2 regions of the Holdemania sp. 1001095H_141210_F2 genome follow, and region 2 is predicted to be linked to the other one. Evidence: a T-box and tRNA genes for the amino acid it is inferred to sense, from the RefSeq annotation. Region 2 holds a T-box; the other holds one or more tRNA genes.

Region 1 (8,215 bases), on a different contig from region 2:
CCTTCATTTTTCAACGGCTTTGGGGTTTGCCGCATCCAGAAAGAGAGCAGAGATTCGCATCGTTTCCTGTTTGAATCTAAAAATAAATTAGAATTTTTTTAGAGGTAGGGAATGAATCCGGTAAAAATTTCCTGAAAACAGGTAAAATCATCGAAAAATAGGAATAAAGCCTGAAATTTAGTAAGAACAATGTGGTAATTGTTTGCTTATTCCAAATAATTTCACAAATTGGTTTCAAATCGTTGAAAAATAAAAAAATTAGTTTTAAGATGGATTTAAGAAAGCGGTTACATAACCGTCGGAGGTAAGGAAACATGAGAAAAGTTTTAACTGTCCTGTGCTGTTTCTTTCTCTGTGCCGCAGCCTTGAGCGGATGCTCAGACAAAGGGACAAAGGAACCGGAGAAGCAGCCGGACAATGCCCAAACACCGGGCGAGTCCACGGAGGGAATCGATCAGTCGACCTTTGAGGAACTGCTGCAGAAGGGGATTGAGAACGGCAAGAAAGTAACGGTCTATTCCACTCATTCCGTCGTCGTCAGCGGCTGCGAAGCGTTTAAGAACAAATATAACTTAGACGTTGAATTTGAATGCACGCAGATCGGCGATACCAACCAGATCACTCAGGTTGCGGAGGAAGTTGCCTCCGGCGCTGAAGGCGCGGATCTTATCTTTATCCAGGACGGCGCGCGCGTCATGTCCGATCTGGTCGAGGAAGGCTACGTCTATAACTGGTACAATCAGGAAATTTATGATCTGGTCGGCGCGGATACAGAACCGCTGTTAGTCTACGATTACTGCAACAAGGTCTTCATTTTCAACAGCGATAACGTCAAGGAAGAAGACCTGAGCAATATCTGGTATGTCACCGACGAGCAATACAAAGGCACCGTTCAGATGAAGGATCCGTACAGCGAGGGCGTCAACATGGACTTCCTGACGCAGATCACTTCCGACGACTACGCGGCCAAGCTGGAAGCGGCGTACAAAGATTACTACGGAACCGATCTGGTGTTGGACAGCGATTGCCCGAATGCCGGTTACCAGTGGATCAAGATGCTTTACAACAACGGTCTGGTCGTCGGCTCCTCGGACGGCGATATCGCCCAGGCAATCGGCGCGGAAGGTCAGAGCGAGCAATGGTCGGCCTTAATCACGCTGAACAAATATAAGAAGAATCTGGATAAGGGCTACAAGCTGGGCTTCGCCTCCAACGTCACGCCGTTTGCGGGCTTCATTTATCCGATCTACGGCCTGTTGACAAGCAATGCCGACAACCCGGATATGGCGAAGGCGTTCCTGTGCTGGCTGTTCACCGAAGAAGGCTGGTTCGGCAACGGCGAGCTGAAGATCAACGACGGCTCCCTCTACAACGGCATGACCGGCCGCTTCGGCGATTACTCCGGCAATACCAATCTGAAAGTTACCGACGGCGACAAGACGGTCAAGGAATGGAAATCGATCTTGGTCGAAGAAGATCCGATCTACTGCTCCGAGCGCCGCGCGGATGTTGAAGACTTCATCAATCTGATCAAATAAGAAAGCTCTCGGAAGGTTGTGGTGTTCGCCATCACAGCCTTTCTCACTCTTAGGGAGGGGAATATGAAAAGAAAGCTCAATCAAGTCAAGACATTCTTCAGCAAACCCTATAACATCCTGTTGGTGCTCTTTTTGATCGTTCTGACCTATCTGGTCGTCTTTCCGCTGTTTTCGATCGTGAAGGATACCTTCCTGGTCCATTCCGCTGAGAAATCCCGCGTCCATCAGGCGGTCGGCAGCTTGACAGCGTATCATTGGAACCGCACGTTCGCCAGCGTTTACAGTAAATCCTTATTGTATGAACCGCTGGCCCACAGCCTGATCTGTTCGATCAGCGCCTGCATCGTCGCAATTTTAATCGGCGGGGGCTTTGCCTGGCTGGTTACCCGCAGTGATCTGCGCTGGAAAAAAGTCCTGACCAAGCTGTTCATCTTCCCATACATCATGCCGAGCTGGACGCTGGCGTTAGCCTGGAAGAATTTCTTTAAAAACGCTGCGGTCGGCGGAGCGACCGGCATCTTCACGGCACTGACGGGGATCGCGACGCCGAATTGGTTCGCTTATGGACCATTTCCGATCATTCTGGTCACCGGGCTGCATTATGCGCCGTTCGCCTATATCCTGATCGGCGGCATCCTGCGCAACATGGATGCGAATCTGGAAGAAGCGGCGGTCATCCTGAAAACCAGACGCCTGCGGATGTTTACGCGGATTACAATTCCGATGGTCATGCCGGCCGTGCTGAGCACGGTTATTCTGGTCTTCTCCAGCGCGATGAGTTCATTCGCCGTACCGCAGTTCCTCGGTCTGCCGGTGCGTTATTACGTGCTGACCACCGAGCTGTACGCCGCGCTGCAGGGAACCAACCCGGGCGTCGGCTACATTCTGGCGATTGTCATGATCATCATCAGCGTGCTGATCATGCTGGCAAACCAGAAGCTGATCGGCAAGCGCAAATCCTATGCGACGGTGACGGGCAAAAGCGCCAACGTGTCGCTGTTCCATTTAAAGAAAGCCCGCAGTCTATTGTCAGTGCTGGTGCTGTGTCTGGTGCTGTGCATGTCGGTCGTCCCGCTGATCTCGTTCTTACTGCAGTCGCTGATCATTATTAAAGGCAATTACAGTCTGTCCAACATGACGCTGGATTTCTGGATCGGCAGCTCCAAGGGCGGCAACGATGTCATGGACAAGGCCGGAATCCTGATCAACGCGGATGTCTGGAAGACGTTGTTCAACAGTCTGAAGCTTTCGGCGATCGTCGCGGTGGGCGCGGGTACGCTGGGCTTTCTGGCCGGCTATGCGATCGTGCGCCGGCGGGGAAGCAAGCTGAGTCAGATCGTAGAAAACCTGACGTTTATCCCATATCTGATTCCGTCAATGGCTTTCGCGGCGATTTATCTGTCGATGTTCTCACGGCCGCACGGGATCATTCCGTCGCTCTACGGCACCTTTGCGATTCTGGCGCTGATCGGGACGGTCAAATATTTGCCGATGGCCTCTCGTTCCGGTGTGAATTCGATGCTGCAGCTGTCGCCGGAAATTGAGGAGGCCGGCATCATTCAGGGCATTCCCTGGGTCAAACGGATGGCGAAGATCATCGTGCCGATCGAGAAGTCGACGATCGTCTCCGGCTATCTGCTGCCGTTTGTTTCCAGCATGCGTGAGCTGAGCTTATACGTGATTCTGGTCACCGCAAATAACCGCGTGCTGACAACGTTGTTATTCATGTATGATGAAAAGGGCTGGGAGCAGTATTCCAACGCGATCAACCTGTTGATCATCTTCGTCGTACTCGTCGTCAACTTCGCTGTGGAAAAGCTGACCGGAGCTTCGATTGAAAAGGGTGTAGGAGGAGGAAATTAACATGCCGACGATACGGTTAGTCGATATTACAAAGCGGTTTGGCAAGGATTCTGTTGCCGTAAATCATTTGAATCTGGAAATTAAGGACGGGGATTTCGTTTCCCTTTTAGGACCTTCCGGCTGCGGCAAAACGACGACGCTGCGGATGATCGCCGGGCTGGAAACGCCGAGCGAAGGCGAGATCTACATCGACGATCAGCTGGTGTTCTCCGATGCCAGGGGCGTCAATGTTTCACCGGATAAGCGCAACGTCGGTTTCCTGTTTCAGAACTATGCCCTGTGGCCGCACATGACGGTGTATAAAAATATTTCATTTGGTTTGGAAAACATGAAATGGCCGAAGGAAAAGATCGACTCCCGGGTGAAGGAAATCTGCCAGACGATGCGGATTGAAGAATACATTCAGCGCTATCCGTCTGAATTGTCGGGTGGTCAGCAGCAGCGCGTTGCGATCGCCCGGACCTTAGCCCCGAACCCGCGGGTGTTGTTGATGGACGAACCGCTGTCCAACCTGGACGCCAAGCTGCGCAACGACATGCGCGCTGAACTGAAGCGGCTGCACATGGCGACCGGAGCGACGTTTGTCTATGTAACCCACGATCAGTCGGAGGCGATGACGCTGAGCTCGAAGGTATGTCTGATCAAGGAAGGCGTCTTGCAGCAGTATTGTCCGCCATTGACGTTGTATGGTGAACCGGCGAATTTATTCTGCGCTGATTTCATGGGCAATCCGGCGATGAATTTCATTTCCTGCCACGGGATCAAAAAGGATCAGGCAGTCGAATTGACCTGCCGGCATTTCTCGGTTCGTTTCACGCCGAACCAACCGCTGGCGCTGCCGGCGGAAGGGGATTATGTTTTAGGCGTAAGACCGGAATTTGTTAAAGTCAGCGCGGACGAGGGCATCGAAGGCACGGTTGTTTCCTCATTGCCAAGCGGGATGGAAACAACGTTGTCGCTGGCGGTCAAGGACATCACGTTGTCGGCGGTGGCCTTCGGCAGCATCGACTTCGCGATGGATTCCGTCATTCACTTCGGTTTTGAAGGGGATCGGTATATCCTGTTTGACGCGCAGTCGACAGAAAATCTGGGACTGGGTTCCTTACAGATTTTAAACTGATTTAAATAGGGTAATCCTGAAAGAGGAGTGGAACATGGGCGAAAAAGGAGAAAAATTATTTTGGACCGGCGTCGACCGGGTAATGAACATCGTGCTGCTGGGCTTTCTGTGGCTGATCTGCAGTCTGCCTGTCGTCACGATCGGCGCCTCCAGTACGGCGCTCAACGCCTCGATGAGCGGTTATGTGCGGGGAGATCGCCGCTCGGTGATAAAATCCTTTTTCGCCGCGTTTCGTCAGCATTGGCCGCTAGCCACGAAGATCTGGCTGATCCATCTGGTTGTCATCGCGGTGCTGCTGTGGGATTTGATTTATTATCGGATCGGCGAATCGTCGCAGGATGTGCTGGGGGCCACGGTGGCTGCGGTTGGGCTTGGGCTTGTCTTTTTTGAATTGTTGATGGTCTTTGCACTGCTGGCGGAAGTTCCCGGGCTGACAGTAAAAACAGCGCTGGCGAAGGCGCTGGACCTGGCGTTTACTTGTTTCTTGGAGTCGTTGTCTATCGCGGTGCTGACGCTGGCGGTGCCGGTGGCAGTCTTCTTTCTGCTGCCGGGATTCCTGCCGGCATTGCCGGGCTTGATTGTGTATCTGGACTGGCAGATCCTGCCGAAGATGTTCCAGAAAGCCAAGTTTAAAAAGGGCAGCCGGGAACAGAATCGGATGTTACGGAAACAAAATCACTGAAGGCGGAAGGCGGAGCGAAGTTTCTGCCTTCGTTTTTTTATTTTTTTGTTGAAATCATAAAAAGTTTATGCTATTATTACAAAGCAATCGGAAAAAATGGCTCGTTGGTGAAGTGGCTTAACACAGCGCCCTTTCACGGCGTCATTCACGAGTTCGAATCTCGTACGAGTCACCATTTTTTTAGGGGTGTGGTTCAATGGTAGAACAGAGGTCTCCAAAACCTTTGATGGGAGTTCGATTCTCTCCACCCCTGCCACTTATTCGCAAAGCCTTTCTGAAAGGCTTTTTTTATTGCATAATAATCCCCAGTTTAGTCTAAAAATAAAAGTACCAGATTGAGAAATATCGCCGGGAAATTGGACCCCGGCGATCAAATCTTCCGGATGTTCCTTTTTTGTGTCTTTTGTCACGCTGAACACGCGAATACCGGTTTACTTTTCAGGTTAAATATCTTAAAATTACGATGTATCTAAGATGAGAAGGAGATTAACTATGAAAATTTCATCACTACAATCTGCTAGATATGAGTATTCACCGAAACTTCCAGGTATGCTGAGACATGGCATTGCCAATATCGGGGTTCAGGAAGGCGAAGAAACTCAAAGCGCAGCCGATCAGGAAGTAATCAAACGCTTATTTCCAAACACATACGGCAAAAAAGAAATTACATTTGTTCAGGGTGAGAACACGGCGGAAACGAAGAAACAGGTCGTCGGCGTGATTCTTTCCGGCGGTCAGGCTCCGGGCGGACACAATGTCATCTGCGGCTTATATGATGCTTTAAAAGCTGCGAATAAAGAAAATGTTCTCTATGGTTTCAAGAATGGTCCGATCGGTTTGATTGAAGACGATTATTTGATTTTTGACGATGCCTACATCAACCAGTACCGCAACACGGGCGGATTCGATATCATCGGTTCCGGCAGAACGAAGCTGGAAACTAGCGAACAATTCGCGATCGTTGCGGATGTCTGCAAGAAGCATGGAATTACGGCGATTGTCATCATCGGCGGCGATGACTCCAATACCAATGCGGCGGTTTTGGCTGAATACTTTGCGGCGCATGACACCGGCGTTCAGGTCATCGGCTGCCCGAAGACGATCGACGGCGACCTGAAGAACGAAGACATCGAATGCTCGTTCGGGTTTGATACGGCGACCAAGACTTACAGCGAAATCATTGGCAACATCGAAAGAGACGCGAATTCCGCGAAGAAATACTGGCATTTCATCAAAGTCATGGGCCGTTCCGCTTCCCATGTCGCTCTGGAATGCGCGCTGGAAACGCAGCCGAATATCTGTCTGATCTCCGAAGAAGTATCGGAAAAGAAAATGTCGCTGTCGCAGATTGCGGATTACATTGCGGATTCCGTTGAAAAGCGTGCGGCAAAGGGCATGAACTTCGGCGTTGCGATCATTCCGGAAGGCGTCGTTGAATTCGTACCGGAATTCTCTGCGTTAATTCAGGAAATCAACGAACTTCTCGCCGGAAGCAAGGCTGACGCGTTCAACGCGCTGGCGACGTGGAGCGAAAAGTATGCGTTCATTGAACAAGGACTGACGAAAGAATCCATGGGCGTCTTTGCGATCCTGCCGGAAAACATCCAGCAGCAGCTGTTCCTGGAACGCGATCCGCACGGCAACGTCCAGGTTTCTCTGATCGAATCGGAAAAATTATTCTCGGCGTTAGTCAAGGATAAACTGGATGAAAGAAAGAAAGCCGGAACGTATAAGGGAAAATTCAGCCCGCTGCATCATTTCTTAGGCTATGAAGGACGATGCGCGTTCCCGTCTAACTTTGATTCCGACTACTGCTACTCGCTGGGATATAATGCGTTCATGCTGATCCAGTATGGCTATAACGGGTATCTGTCAAAGATCTCCAACCTGTCCAAGCCGGCCAGCGAATGGACAGCGGGCGGTATGCCGATCACGAAGATGATGAACATCGAAAGAAGACATGGCGAAGACAAGCCGGTCATCAAGAAAGCACTTGTCGAGCTGGATGGCAAGCCGTTTAAATTCTTTGAGGCTCATCGTGAGGAATGGGCTGTGGAAACCAGCTTCGTTTATCCGGGCGCGATCCAGTATTACGGACCAGCTGAAGTCTGCGATATCACGACGAAGACGCTGGCGCTGGAACACGCTGAGTAAAACAAAAACATTCTGTTTCCTTCCGAATCTGTTTTAAAGTAACAAAAAAAGAAATTGCCGAATGGATTGAATTTTCCAAGGGGCAATTTCTTTTTTTCATTTTATCGAATGTGTTCAACTGGAATCTCTGCGATATCAGAAGCGTGAATCAGCTCGTTGTACGTGCTCAGGACCAGCTTCAGATTTTCTGACAAAGGATTGGCGCCGTTTAAATAAAGCACGCGGCAGGGCAGACTGGCCGCCCATTCCAGATGCCGTTTGCGGCAGGGAGAACCGTCGGTTTCGTAGCGGTCAGAATCCGCCAGGAAACGCTGGTGCGCTTCAAACATATCCCCGCCCGGCAGAATCCGCGCGCCGAAGGCTTCCAGTTCCCTCTGGTGCAGACGCTGCCGGCGAAGCTCGGCCGGAGCGTCGACATGCACGGCCAGATCAAACAACGGTACAAACGGCGCATTGAAGCTGTCCATTGATCCAGCCATGACGAAATGATCGAATGGAGTAATGTCATGCATCAGCCGTTCGGCTTTTTCTGTTCGCGAAAACATGAGCGTGAACGGAACTGGCGTGTCTTTGCGCCATAGATAATCGTCGATGTCAAAATAGGGATAACCCAGTTCACTGGCCGTCATCCTGCCCAGCGTGGTTTTTCCTGAACCGGAAGAACCAAATAAAAGAATACCTCGCGTCATCGCTTACCCTCCCCTGATATACTGTCCGGACTTTTATTCTATCCCGGAAATGCAGGTTCCGCAATCGGAAGCTTCCAGAATCAAGGATAATCAACATGTTTCGCTCTGGCGGAAGGAAGTTTTTTTATTCCAGGTCGATCAGGCGGACGTTGGTCACGCCCTTTTTCTC
Region 2 (8,215 bases):
GAACAGACTCACCAGGTATTAAAGAATATCGAAGCGCTGTTGGCGGAGATGAATCTGGAAATGCGCCACATCGTCAAGACGACGGTCTTCATGACCGACCTGGGCGAATTCAACGCGATGAACGAGATTTACGCTACGTATTTTGACCGGCCGTATCCAGCCCGTTCCACAGTGCAGGTCGGCGCGCTGCCGAAAGGCGCGAAGGTTGAGATCGAATGCCTGGTCATCGACACGCTCGTCTATGAACGCCAGATGCAGGGCGGCTGCGGAGGCTGCGGCGGGGGCTGCTCCTCGGATGAAGGCGGCTGCTGCGGCGGCGACTGCTGCGGAGAATAACCTAACACAAAAATTGGACTGAGGCTTCTCTATAAGGATTGTTTTGTCTTTGAACAATCAAAAAACAGGGAAATTGCAGCAGAAATTCCGGTTTTTACTCTCGCTTTGCGGGAGTTTTTTTATGTTTTTTTCAAGTGGTAAGAATAAATTGAAAATAGAATGTTAAAACTGCCAGCCGGGTATAAATAGAGCTGACGGGTTTGTATGAATTATGCGAATAAAATAAAAATTTGCCTGCCCAGTGTGTAACAGAAATATTTACGAAGAACGAGAAAAAAACAGGATTTTTTAAATTTTCTGCAATGATTACTAGTGACGGATCACTCACCAAAGCATTAAAAAGGGGAATTTATGAGAGACTTATTACTACTTTACTACGATTCAGCAAACTGCTGCACGATTGCGGTCCATTTCGATGGGACAATCAGCGCACTGCCGGACAAACCGGTAAAATGGCTGCGCCGCTGGTGCGTCGAGGCGGGAAGCAGCCTGGAAGGGCGGCTGGATGGTTACCGTAAGAAAATGGGAATCATCCAGAAACCGGCGCTTTATATCGGCGGCTATCCGCCCCAGATCTTTATTCCGACCGTGTCCATGGAGCGCGATGACTGTCTTTACCTGCGGGCTGACCGCATTCGCAAGATTATGAGCGATGACGGGATCGCCGTGGTTTGTTTTGATACCGGCGTTGTTTACCGGATACCGGTCTGCGCCCGCAGTCTGCGTCAGCAGCGCAACCGCAGCCTGCAATATTTGGAAATGTTGAACGGCCTGCGATGAATCAGACGATGATGTTTGTCATAGAATGAAACGATGAGGAGGAAATTATGACGAAGATCAATCTGATATTCAACGAAAATCGGAATATTCAAAAAGAACAGTCCCGGCTTGAACGAATGGGGCTGAAAGACGAACTGGCGATCGTCAGCGACGAGCATCTTCTCGCTTCGGCACAACCAGATCAAATTTACTACGACAGCCAGCGCAAGTGCGGCTGCTTCTGGTCGGGCGTCCTTGATAACGAGGACGAGCTGCGGTCGTTATGGGCTCAGTACCGGCCGCAAAGCACAGGCAACAGTGCGAAAATGTTGGCGCAGCTGTATGAAATTTTAAGTGAGAAGCTGTTTGAAAAGCTCGACGGCTGTTTCGTGATCGTGTTTGTCCAGGGGCATCAGCTGCATATCGTGCGCGATCCGATGGGCGTGAAAACGTTGTATTATACGCGCAAGCCGGATGGGGAATGGCTGTTCTCCGATCAGATCAAAGGGTTGTTTGCCGAGGGCAGCCGCATGCCGGTCGTCAACCGGACCGCGCTTCTGGAGCTGTTTGCGTTAGGGCCGTCGCATACCGAAGGGCAGACGTTTTATAAGAACATCGCGGAGCTGCCGATGGGGTATGCGCTGCTGATCCGCGACCGCAAGGAAAGCCTGCACGAATACTTTGAGCTGAACGTGCACCGGCACAACGAGGATCTGGCCGCGACGGCGGCGCATGTCCGGCAGATGGTCAGCGATTCGCTGAACCGCCAGTGCGCAGCCTCGGACGTGCACGCGGCGTTTCTTTCCGGTGGTTTAGACAGCAGCATTCTGTGCGCGCTGGCGTCAAAGCGCGGACCATTAACGACGTATTCGCTGGATTATGAGGGCAACGCGCAGTATTTCAAGGGCTACGCGTATCAGACGACGCGCGACAACGAGTATATCGACGCGATGATCGAACGGTATGCGTTCGACCACCATCCGCTAGTCATCGCCCAGCGCAAATGCGCGGACTTGCTGGAACCGGCGATGATCGGCCGTGATGGTCCCGGCATGGCGGATGTCGATTCCAGCCTGTTATGGATGTATGGCAAGGTCAGGGAACAGAACGGTTCGGTGCTGACGGGCGAATGCTCGGACGAGCTGTTCGGCGGGTATCCGTGGTTTTACCGCAGCGATCTGGTCAGTCTGAAGTCTTTTCCATGGCTGCAGTCGCTGCCGCAGCGCGTGAAGCTGCTGCGCGCGCCGATGAACGAACTGGACTATGAGGGCGCGATGCGTTCCGCTTACTGGGCGACCGTTCAGCGGGCTCCGAAGGATCCGTTTGACAGCGAACAGGATCAGCGGGCCAAGCTCATGACATATCTGACCGTGCATTGGTTTATGCAGACGCTGGTGCAGCGTCAGGAAGCGATGGCCGCGCTGACGGGCTTGACCGTGCGGGCGCCGTTCTGCGACGCGAAGCTCTACCAATATCTGTATAACGTGCCGTGGTCGATGAAATTTTATAAAGGCGAGGAGAAGGGACTTTTGCGGCTGGCGTTTGAAGACGTCCTGCCGGCCAAGGTCGCGCACCGCAAGAAAAACCCGTATCCGAAGACCTATCATCCGGAATATACCCAGCGTGTCAAGGACCGTCTGCAGGCACTGATCAACGATCCTGAGTGTCGTTTGTGCGAGCTGCTGGAGCCGGCGGGATTGCAGGAATTAATCGACACCGACGGCGGCAGTTTTGCCAAACCGTGGTTCGGTCAGCTGATGATGGGACCGCAGCTGCTGGCGTATTTTATCCAGCTGGAACTGTGGCTGCGCCGCTACCAGATCCGCATCGAATTCTAAGATTTCAGATTCCTGTCTTTTTGGCTTGAAAGACAAAATAAAGATGATAAAATGAGGAATGGAAAAAAAGAGGAGATTTTATGTCAAACCAAGCCAAAAAAGACTGTAAAACACTGATTGCAGTCATTATTTCCGCCTTTGTCTACGCGCTGGCGATGAAAGCTTTTGTCGAGACCGGCAATCTGTTCCCGGGCGGCTTCGCCGGCCTGTCCCGCATGTTCAGCATGTCGCTGTCGAAATTCGGCGGGATTACGATTCCGTTCAGCGTCTTCTACTTCCTGCTGAACATTCCGCCGACGTTGTTAGTTTACAAATATGTCGGCCACCGTTTCACGATCTTTTCCGTGCTGCAATACTCGTTAACCAGCTTGTTTACAGAGTTGCTTCCGACCTTTCCGATCACCAGCGACATGCTTTTGATCGCCGTGTTCGGCGGTATCTTGGGCGGTCTGGCAATCTCAATCGCGCTGCGTGCGGATGCCAGCAGCGGCGGCACCGATTTCATCGCGATTTACGCCTCGACGAAATACAACGCGCCGACCTGGTCCTACGTCATGTATTTCAACGCCGCGATGTTAGTGCTGGCAGGCATTCTGTTCGGTTGGGAACAGGCGCTGTATTCAATTATTTATCAGTTCTGCAGCACCCAGGTCGTGCAGACGATGCATCTGCGCTACAAGCTGAATTCCTTGTTTATCATCACGGAGAAGCCAGAAGAAGTCTGCGACGCGGTGTTTCATTACTGCCGTCACGGCATCACCAAGCTGTGGGGCGAAGGGGGCTTCTCGCATACGCCGCGGTGTCTGTTGTTCATGACGGTCAACGCCTATCAGGTTCACGGCTTGATCGAAGCAATCCGCCTGGTCGATCCGAAGGTGTTCATCAACGTGTCCAAAACCGATAAAATCATCGGCAACTATTATCAGAAACCGCTGGACTAACCCAGCCTGAGACGTTCTTTCATCAGAACGTCTTTTTTTCCGCTTTTCGACGAAGTTAAACAAGCTTTGCGCTTTTAAGCGGGTATGCTGAGCTTAACGGAAGGGGCGAAGCACATGGACTATCAGGTTAACGATCCTGAACTGCAGCGAAAGCTGGATCTGGCGGACAATGTCATCCAGCCGAAAACCCGCCAGGAAAGCCGGCTGCAGCGCTACTGGCAAAGCGTGGGGTGGAAGCACGCGGATAAAAAAAACCTGGGACTACCATCATCCCAGGCTGCGGACAGCTGAGGCTGTCCGTTTATCGTTTGCGGAACTCAAGACCGATTTTGCGCTGGACCTTTTCCAGCTTGCGGCTGGCCAGCCGCTGCGCCTTGACGGCGCCCTCGGCCAGCGTTTCCTCGATCAAGGTCGAATTGATGATCTCGTTGTAGCGGGCCTGAATTCTTTCCAGCTCGGCGCAGACGACGTCCGCCACGGCGCTTTTGAATTCCCCATAGCCTTTGCCCGCGAAACGCTCGACGATCGTTTCGATCGCTTCACCTGAGAGCGAAGACATAATCGTCAGCAGGTTGGCGATGCCCGGCTGATTTTCAGGATCAAAGCGCACACACGCTTCGTTGTCTGTCACGGCCGACATGATTTTCTTGCGGGCCGATTTGAGATCTTCCAGCAGATAGATGCAGCCCTTGTCGCCTTTGTCGGATTTGGACATTTTCTTTGACGGATCGCTGAGCGACATGATCCGCGCGCCCACCTTTGGAACAACCGGCTCCGGAATCCGGAACGTTTCGCCATAGCGGTTGTTGAAGCGGTTGGCAATATCGCGGGTCAGCTCGACATGCTGCTTCTGATCCTCGCCGACGGGAACGTAATCCGCGTCATAGATCAGAATATCGGCCGCCATTAAGCACGGATAAGTGTACAGGCCGACCGTCAGGTTTGTTTCGCCTTTTGCGACCTTATCCTTATACTGCGTCATCCGGTTCAGCTCGCCCTGATAGCTGTTGCAGTTCATAATAAAGCCCAGCTGCGCATGCTCCTTGACGTCGGACTGTAAGAAAATCGTCGCCCGCTGCGGATCCAGACCGCACGCCAGATACAGCGCCACCGCGTCCTTCAGATTCTTTTTCAGTTCTTTGGGATCCTGATAAACCGTGATGCAGTGCAGGTTGGCGATGAACACAAGCATTTCGTATTCATCCTGATACTTGACGAAATTGCGCAGGGCGCCGATATAGTTGCCCAGCGTCAACTGTCCGCTCGGCTTGATTCCGCTGAGCATGACTTTTCTTTTTTCAGTGTTTTCCATCATTTCTCCTCCTAAAATAAAAACGTCCCGATCACCGGGACGCTTCCGCGTGGTACCACCCAGCTTGTTTTCCAGACGCCTGAAAAACCGCTCATGCAGGATAACGGCCTGTTCCGTTGGAAAACTGACGCTTTCCAAGGCTCCAAAAACCCAATTCACGAAAGATTTCTGCGGATGAGTCGCACCGTTCCTCATCTCTCTGGATGTCACAAAATCCCGCTACTGCTTTTTCTTCGTTGCTTTTCTTAATTTAAGCACAAACCGATCGAACATGCAAGCCGGATCGGACTGGATCTTGTCAATCCGAGACGCAGCAGCGAACTGCACGGTCATAAAAAATCATGAAATTCATCCGAGAATCGGCAGGGCCGGATTGAATTTCCGGCTGTTTCATTGTATGATAAAAGCTCAAAAGAACTCACAACGGCGTTGAGCTTGATTTCAGCCCGGCTGTGCGCAATAGAAATGGCGGTGCAATTTATGATCGTAGTGTATACTTCACCCGGCTGTGCTTCCTGCCGAAAGGTCAAACAATGGCTGAAAGAGCGGAATCTGCCGTATATAGAAAAGAACATTTTTACGACGCTGCTCAACGAAACGGAGATCCGGCATTTGTTGATGCGCAGTGAAAACGGCTCGGAGGATATCATCTCCAAGCGCTCAAAAATCATCCAGCAGAACGCGATCGACCTGGACGACATGACGATCAGCGAGCTGGTGCATTTCATCCAGGAAAATCCATCCGTGCTGAAACGGCCGATCATCCTGAATGAACGGAACTTCCAGGTCGGCTACGACGAGGAGGAGATCGACGCGTTCGTCCCGCAGCAGCTGCGCTCTCTGGCCCGGCTGTCCTGCAACGCCAGCTGTCCGAATTACGCCGGCTGCGGCAAGATCCGGGAAGAAGCCTGACAAGCATCTGCGGATGCTTGTTTTTTTCCTCAAATCCAAAAGAAACAAAGGGAGGATGAATGATGAAAATCTTAGTCGGTTTGTCCGGCGGCGTTGATTCCGCCGTCGCGGCGTATCTTTTAAAACAACAGGGGCTGGACGTGACCTGCGCGTTCATGCGCAACTGGGATTCAATGGCCAACAATGATTTCTTAGGCAATCCGAATGCGGACGACGACGTATGCCCGCAGGAAAAGGACTGGATGGACGCTAAAAGCGTCGCCGACAGTCTGGGATTAGAACTGCTGCGCGTGGATTTTGTCAAGGAATATTGGGATAACGTTTTCTCTAACTTCCTGCAGGAATACAAGAAGGGGCGGACGCCGAATCCCGATATTTTGTGCAACAAATACATCAAGTTTTCCAGCTTTCTCGATTTCGCCCGCAGCCGCGGCTTCGATACGCTGGCGACCGGCCATTATGCGCGTGTGCGGCACGAAGCAGACTTCAGCGGTTTATACAAGGCGCACGACCTGAATAAGGATCAGAGCTATTTCCTTTGCCAGGTTGCGTCCGATGCGCTGCGGCATACGTTGTTTCCGTTAGGCGAAATTGAAAAGCCGGAAGTGCGGCGGATCGCGAAGGAACTGCGGCTGTCGATCGCGGAGAAAAAGGATTCGACCGGAATCTGTTTTATCGGCGAGCGCAACTTTCGGGAATTTCTGAAGAACTACCTGCCGGCCAAATCCGGCAAGATCGTCGACGTGATCAGCCGCCGCGTCTTAGGCGACCATGAGGGCGTGCTGTATTACACTATCGGTCAGCGCAAAGGCTTGGGGATCGGCGGTGAGGGCGGACCGTGGTTTGTCGTCGGCAAGGACGTCGTCCATAACGAGCTGCTGGTGGCCAGCGGCGAAAGCAACGACTGGCTCTTAAGCGATACCTGTCTGGTCAGCGGCGTCAACTGGCTGGCCAGGACAAAACCGCAGGGCGCGCTGTCCTGCTGCGCGAAGTTCCGCTATCGTCAGAAGGATAATCCGGTGACGTTGGAATTTCTCGATGAAACGACTGTCAGACTGACCTATCCCCAACAGGTCGCTTCGGTGACCCCGGGGCAGCAGGCGGTCTTCTATCTGGGCGAGCAGTGCCTGGGCGGGGGCGTGATCGAGGAAGTCTGGCATCGCGGACAATCGCTGACGGACCGGATCCGCAGCTTTGAACCATGAACCGAGTCATGCTGTCAAAGCGCCGGGTGCAGGTCATCCTGTTCAATTATTTCGCGGGCTACCTGTTTCTTTATCCCCTGTTGATCGGGGTGCTTTTCCGGCTGTTTGCACCCTTAGAGATCCCCAATCTTGACCGGATGCTGGAAAATCTGGTCTATATCCTGGTTTTCGCGGTGACGGTCGGCGCAGCCTGGCCGCTGTTGAAGGAACACCTTGAGCGCTTTCGGCAAAACCGGCGGGCGATTGTCAAATCGACGCTGACGCGCTATGTTCAGATGTGGCTGGTGATGTATGGGATGAATCTGGCGATCATTCTGATCACCGGGCTGTCAAGCAGCCAGAATCAGGATACCGTCGTCCAGCAGCTGACCCAGTCGCCGCTGCAGATCATTCTGGTCACCTGTCTGTTTGCGCCGGTCGTCGAGGAAACCGTCTTCCGCGGGGCCGTCTTTACGCCGCTGCGCCAGCGGGGCAGCTTTCGCACCGCCGCGCTGGTCAGCGGGTTTCTGTTCGGTCTTCTGCATGTGTTCACGTCGTTGCTGAGCGGCAATTTCAGCGACGGGATCTTTATCCTCGTTTACGGCACGATGGGCTATCTGTTGTGCGCAGCCGAGGAAGAAAATCAGACGATCGTCAGTCCGCTGCTGATGCACGGGCTGAACAATCTGATCAGCGTGATGCTGATCCTGCTGTGAGAAAGGAATGAGGGAAATGAGTGAGGAACGCGACGTCATCCGCGGCAAACTGAAGCAGATCGTCTTCCGCAACGACGACAACGGCTACACTGTCGCTCGTTTTATCGTTGATGATCTGCAGCAGCGGCAGGTGACGATCACCGGGTATCTGCCGGTGTTCAGCGAGGATGCGCTGATGGAGTTAAGCGGCAGCTATGTCGATCATCCCCGCTATGGA

Evidence for each region. A T-box is a leader RNA that pairs with one kind of tRNA and senses whether it is charged. The one in region 2 lies ahead of trpS (tryptophan--tRNA ligase), so its partner is inferred to be a tRNA-Trp.
Region 1: it encodes a tRNA-Trp, which carries the amino acid that the T-box ahead of trpS (tryptophan--tRNA ligase) is inferred to sense. The anticodon was not compared.

What each region holds. Positions count from the first base shown of each region.
Region 1 is NZ_JADNPO010000002.1:218,016-226,230, reverse strand. It holds gene I2G61_RS02430 (ABC transporter substrate-binding protein) at 315-1,538, shown strand; gene I2G61_RS02425 (iron ABC transporter permease) at 1,602-3,401, shown strand; gene I2G61_RS02420 (ABC transporter ATP-binding protein) at 3,403-4,521, shown strand; gene I2G61_RS02415 (YesL family protein) at 4,556-5,203, shown strand; tRNA gene I2G61_RS02410 (tRNA-Glu) at 5,302-5,378, shown strand; tRNA gene I2G61_RS02405 (tRNA-Trp) at 5,386-5,459, shown strand; gene I2G61_RS02400 (diphosphate--fructose-6-phosphate 1-phosphotransferase) at 5,696-7,357, shown strand; gene I2G61_RS02395 (shikimate kinase) at 7,459-8,046, opposite strand; gene I2G61_RS02390 (ACT domain-containing protein) at 8,171-8,215, opposite strand, start outside.
Region 2 is NZ_JADNPO010000004.1:50,285-58,499, forward strand. It holds gene I2G61_RS03825 (RidA family protein) at 1-336, shown strand, start outside; gene I2G61_RS03830 (competence protein ComK) at 688-1,116, shown strand; gene I2G61_RS03835 (asparagine synthetase B) at 1,164-2,933, shown strand; gene I2G61_RS03840 (YitT family protein) at 3,014-3,874, shown strand; gene I2G61_RS03845 (hypothetical protein) at 3,989-4,165, shown strand; gene trpS (tryptophan--tRNA ligase) at 4,176-5,186, opposite strand; T-box leader at 5,219-5,432, opposite strand; gene I2G61_RS03855 (Spx/MgsR family RNA polymerase-binding regulatory protein) at 5,667-6,098, shown strand; gene mnmA (tRNA 2-thiouridine(34) synthase MnmA) at 6,158-7,303, shown strand; gene I2G61_RS03865 (CPBP family intramembrane glutamic endopeptidase) at 7,300-7,998, shown strand; gene I2G61_RS03870 (ATP-dependent RecD-like DNA helicase) at 8,015-8,215, shown strand, end outside.